2 regions of the Sporosarcina koreensis genome follow, and region 1 is predicted to be linked to the other one. Evidence: a T-box and tRNA genes for the amino acid it is inferred to sense, from the RefSeq annotation. Region 1 holds a T-box; the other holds one or more tRNA genes.
What was found. A T-box is a leader RNA that pairs with one kind of tRNA and senses whether it is charged. The one in region 1 lies ahead of trpS (tryptophan--tRNA ligase), so its partner is inferred to be a tRNA-Trp.

Region 1 (2,438 bases):
TACGGTGAAGGCATTGCAGGAAGGGATTCTTCCTCCAACGATGAATTATGTGAATGAAGATCCTGAATGTGACCTCGACTATGTCGTCAACAAAGCGAGAAAAGCCGACATCCAATATGCGATGAGCAACTCTCTCGGTTTCGGAGGACATAACGCTTCACTCGTATTCAAGAAAATATAAACCTAAAATAGCTCCCCATTTAGAAACCTTCTAAATGGGGAGCTTTCATTCATACAATGGAAGAAAAGCAAAAGGGCGATGTATACATGACACGTATCTTCTTCTTCCTCATCAGCTACGGACTCATAGTCATAACGACGACACATATGATCTTCTATTTCAATTATCTATCACTAGGCTATAGCTGGAAGCAGATTCTGCTGTTCATTATCCAAACGGCCGACTTCACGCTTTTCGTTATGGCAGTCATCCTTCTTGTGATTACCGTCTTCGTCCGAGTCCCATCGCGGACTCCATTTTTTTAAGTGTTGCAGACGCGATTGCATTCGCTTTTTCAGCGCCGCGGTCAAGATGCACGTCAAGCTCCGAGGAATTAAGAAGCTCCTCGTAGCGTTCTTGGATCGGTGTGAGATGTCCGACGACAGCCTCGGCGACACCTGTTTTGAAAGCGCCATAGCCAAGCCCCTCGTATTTCGACTCGAGGTCGGAAATCGCAATGCCGCTTAACGCTGATTCAATCGTCAGAAGGTTGGACACCCCTGGCTTGTTTTCAACATCGAATTTCACGATGCCATCCGAATCCGTCACTGCGCTCTTGATTTTCTTTTCGATTTGCTTCGGTGTATCCAATAGCGAAATCGTCCCTTTTTTATTCGGATCCGATTTGCTCATCTTCTTCAATGGGTCTTGCAATGATTTGATGCGCGCGCCGTGTTTCGGAATGCGCACTTCCGGGATGGTGAGCACTTCGCCGTATCGTCTATTGAAACGTTCGGCGAGATCCCTTGTCAGTTCAACATGCTGCTTTTGGTCGTCTCCGACTGGCACGATGTCCGTATTGTAGATGAGAATATCCGCGGCCATCAACGGCGGGTATGTGAGCAATCCGGCAGAGACGCCTTCTTTCCCATCGGATTTGTCTTTGAACTGGGTCATGCGCTCAAGCTCGCCGATGTACGAAATGCATTGCATCATCCATCCGGCTTGGGCATGCGCCGGTACTTCAGATTGGATGAACAGAAGTGATTTCTCCGGGTCGATGCCGCTGGCGATATAAATGGCTGCGAGCGAACGGATCGTCTTCGCCAGTTCATCCGGCTCTTGCTGTACTGTGATCGCATGCTGGTCGACGATGCAGAATCGGCAGTCGTATTCGTGCTGAAGCTCTGTAAATTGCTTGAATGCCCCGATGTAGTTCCCTAATGTTACTGTCCCTGTAGGCTGAACGCCTGAAAAAATAGTTTTCATCCAAATTCCTCCTATAAATAAATACTGCTAATTTTCGCTACAGGCGGACGCTTTCCGCGGGCGAGCGGTGAGCCTCCTCAGTCGCTATGCTCCCTCCGGGGTCTCCCCTGTCTCGCTTTCCCGCAGGAGTCGCCGCCTTTCGCTCCAATCAACAGAGGTACCTAAAATAAGAATAAAAATAAAAAAACACCAGTCATCCCTAAAAAAGGGACGACTGATGTGCATCAACCGTGGTACCACCCGAATCAGCCCGCAAGCAGGCCACTCAAACCCCTTAACGCGGGGAGTCGTGAAAGGCTACTCGACGATGGATGAACATCTTTTTCGCCAATCAAGCTCGGGAACCCAATTCTTCTCGTCCGCCATACCTGTTCGCACCAACCACAGGCTCTCTTGAATGCCGCGACAAGAGTACTCTCTCCGTCTTCGCTTTTTATAATAGTTGTCAAAAGTATAATACGACAGGGGAAATAAAGCAAACTTAAAATATTTTCCACGCATTATTATATGTTACCTTTGGCACCTTAAGTTTAAATCGACAATGAAAATGGTTTTTTTGCAAGAAATATAGGGAATAGATGACTTTACCTATTCATTGTATTTTTGCTTTGATAGAATAAGTGAAAGAAAGGAAGTGTCATATTGAAGAAAATGAAATGGATCGGCTCTTTATTGCTTGCAAGCGCAGTAGCTATGCCGCTCGCGGTGCAAGCAGATGATACTAAAAACGATTTGGAATTTGCCGAACGTACATATGGATTTGAAACGATAGACGAAGGAATTGTTGCCGGGTCAAAATTATTCCGTTTTGATTCGGGGCTTGTATTTGAATACCCAGACGCAGTCCGCGGAATTTACGTGACGGGACATTCCGCAGGGGGGGCCCGGTTCGAGAAATTATTGAAACTGATCGATTCAACGGATTTGAATGCGATGGTCATCGATATAAAAGACGACTTCGGAAATTTGACGTATAAGCCGAAGGAAGACTCGCCATTGTTCAACTTGG
Region 2 (2,438 bases), on a different contig from region 1:
GGAGATATCCACTTGACCGTGGGAGGGGAAGATGAAGGTTACGACGGTTTGAACGGCCGCTTCAATTCATTGAACCACATTCTTCAATTGAAAGACGATTACAGCCCTTTCGGCAGCCCTTATGTAGACTCTGTCAGAACGGCGGTCACCGAAGAGTCAATAGAAGCAATGCATGTACTTTTTATACGTCCTTCAATGGCCCGGGAGGAAGCGCTGCAATTGACAACAGCATGCGGTAATATGTTCACGTCCATTAGCGGAGGGGAAGCTTCCTGCTATGTGGTTGATCAAAAGAACCCTTCCCTCTTACTAAAGAAAACCGACCCATTCAGGTTATAACTCCATTCCATAGAAAACGCTCCTATCCGTGAAAGCGGAAGGAGCGTTGTTGTTTGAATCAATTCCCAAAACGGAAAAGAGAAAAGATGCAACCAAGGTTGCATCTTTTCTTGTGGATACCCGAGGCCGGACTTGAACCGGCACGCCTCGCGGCATCGCATTTTGAGTGCGACGTGTCTGCCATTCCACCACTCGGGCATAATAAAAATTTACTTACGACATACATGAAGTATGGAGGCGGCAACCGGAATCGAACCGGTGGTAAGGGTGTTGCAGACCCGTGCCTTACCGCTTGGCTATGCCGCCGTAAGAAAGTTGGAGCGGAAGACGGGATTCGAACCCGCGACCCCGACCTTGGCAAGGTCGTATTCTACCACTGAACTACTTCCGCATAACTGGGGTAGCTGGATTCGAACCAACGAATGACGGAGTCAAAGTCCGTTGCCTTACCGCTTGGCTATACCCCAAAGTATAGATGGGGCGGACGAGGGGAATCGAACCCCCGAATGTCGGAACCACAATCCGATGCGTTAACCACTTCGCCACGACCGCCATAATAATATTTTTAAAATTGCAGACTGCATAGAATGGGGCGGACGAGGGGAATCGAACCCCCGAGTGTCGGAACCACAATCCGATGCGTTAACCACTTCGCCACGACCGCCATAGTATTGGTTTAAACAGAAATGGCAGGGGCAGTAGGAATCGAACCCACACCAAAGGTTTTGGAGACCTCTATTCTACCGTTAAACTATGCCCCTGTAAAAAATGGTGGTGGGGGACGGATTCGAACCGCCGAACCCGGAGGGAGCGGATTTACAGTCCGCCGCGTTTAGCCACTTCGCTACCCCACCAAGAGCATGGTGCCGGCGATAGGAGTCGAACCCACGACCTACTGATTACAAGTCAGTTGCTCTACCAACTGAGCTACACCGGCAACATTATTAAAATAAAATGGTGGCTCAGGACGGAATCGAACCGCCGACACAAGGATTTTCAGTCCTTTGCTCTACCGACTGAGCTACTGAGCCACATAAAAATGGCGGTCCCGACCGGGATCGAACCGGCGATCTCCTGCGTGACAGGCAGGCATGTTAACCGCTACACCACGGGACCTTTTGGTTGCGGGGGCAGGATTTGAACCTGCGACCTTCGGGTTATGAGCCCGACGAGCTACCACTGCTCCACCCCGCGATAATGTTAGTTGTAGGAACTTTATATCCTACGCATTCTGTTTAAGAAATTATGGTGGAGGATGACGGGTTCGAACCGCCGACCCCCTGCTTGTAAGGCAGGTGCTCTCCCAGCTGAGCTAATCCTCCAAGTTAAAATTGCGATAAGCTTCTCATTACTGCGTCAGCTTCATTCGCTCGGTCAGTCACGTACTGTTTTGTACGCTCCTTCCCTCTCTCAATCGCTTCCTTGTTCTGCTCGCTTCTCCCAATTTTAACGGGAGCTGCGATTAACCATTTTAGTAAAATGGTGACCCCTACGGGATTCGAACCCGTGTTACCGCCGTGAAAGGGCGGTGTCTTAACCGCTTGACCAAGGGGCCATATGTAAGTAGGTAATAAATCTGGCGGAGAGCAAGGGATTTGAACCCTTGATACGCGGTTAGCGTATACACGATTTCCAATCGTGCTCCTTCGGCCACTCGGACAGCTCTCCAATTGGCTCCGCAGGTAGGATTCGAACCTACGACCGATCGGTTAACAGCCGATTGCTCTACCACTGAGCTACTGCGGAATAATGCTGCAATAAGTGTTTTCCACTCATCACGGTCATTTTAGAAATGACAGCCCAGCGACGTCTTACTCTCACAGGGGGAAGCCCCCTACTACCATCAGCGCTGAAGAGCTTAACTTCCGTGTTCGGTATGGGAACGGGTGTGACCTCTTCGCCATCATCACTGGACTATTTTTCACAAGACAAGATTTATTATATCAAATCTGGTGAATAAATCAAGCGTTTTTTCAAAATAAATCATTTTGTTCGCTCAAAACCGGATAAAACCAACATTGTCGCTGAACTCAAGTTCAACCGTACTTCATAACTTTAAGGTTAAGTCCTCGATCGATTAGTATCCGTCAGCTGCACGT

Region 2: it encodes a tRNA-Trp, which carries the amino acid that the T-box ahead of trpS (tryptophan--tRNA ligase) is inferred to sense. The anticodon was not compared.

What each region holds. Positions count from the first base shown of each region.
Region 1 is NZ_JBHSNP010000028.1:265,344-267,781, reverse strand. It holds gene fabF (beta-ketoacyl-ACP synthase II) at 1-181, shown strand, start outside; gene ACFPTP_RS15485 (YuzI family membrane protein) at 238-486, shown strand; gene trpS (tryptophan--tRNA ligase) at 443-1,429, opposite strand; T-box leader at 1,633-1,865, opposite strand; gene ACFPTP_RS15475 (putative glycoside hydrolase) at 2,081-2,438, shown strand, end outside.
Region 2 is NZ_JBHSNP010000009.1:3-2,440, reverse strand. It holds gene ACFPTP_RS03890 (B3/B4 domain-containing protein) at 1-339, shown strand, start outside; tRNA gene ACFPTP_RS03885 (tRNA-Leu) at 457-537, opposite strand; tRNA gene ACFPTP_RS03880 (tRNA-Cys) at 572-645, opposite strand; tRNA gene ACFPTP_RS03875 (tRNA-Gly) at 656-730, opposite strand; tRNA gene ACFPTP_RS03870 (tRNA-Gln) at 735-806, opposite strand; tRNA gene ACFPTP_RS03865 (tRNA-His) at 816-891, opposite strand; tRNA gene ACFPTP_RS03860 (tRNA-His) at 928-1,003, opposite strand; tRNA gene ACFPTP_RS03855 (tRNA-Trp) at 1,027-1,100, opposite strand; tRNA gene ACFPTP_RS03850 (tRNA-Tyr) at 1,109-1,193, opposite strand; tRNA gene ACFPTP_RS03845 (tRNA-Thr) at 1,201-1,276, opposite strand; tRNA gene ACFPTP_RS03840 (tRNA-Phe) at 1,295-1,370, opposite strand; tRNA gene ACFPTP_RS03835 (tRNA-Asp) at 1,380-1,455, opposite strand; tRNA gene ACFPTP_RS03830 (tRNA-Met) at 1,459-1,533, opposite strand; tRNA gene ACFPTP_RS03825 (tRNA-Val) at 1,586-1,661, opposite strand; tRNA gene ACFPTP_RS03820 (tRNA-Glu) at 1,820-1,894, opposite strand; tRNA gene ACFPTP_RS03815 (tRNA-Ser) at 1,917-2,007, opposite strand; tRNA gene ACFPTP_RS03810 (tRNA-Asn) at 2,011-2,085, opposite strand; rRNA gene rrf (5S ribosomal RNA) at 2,138-2,253, opposite strand.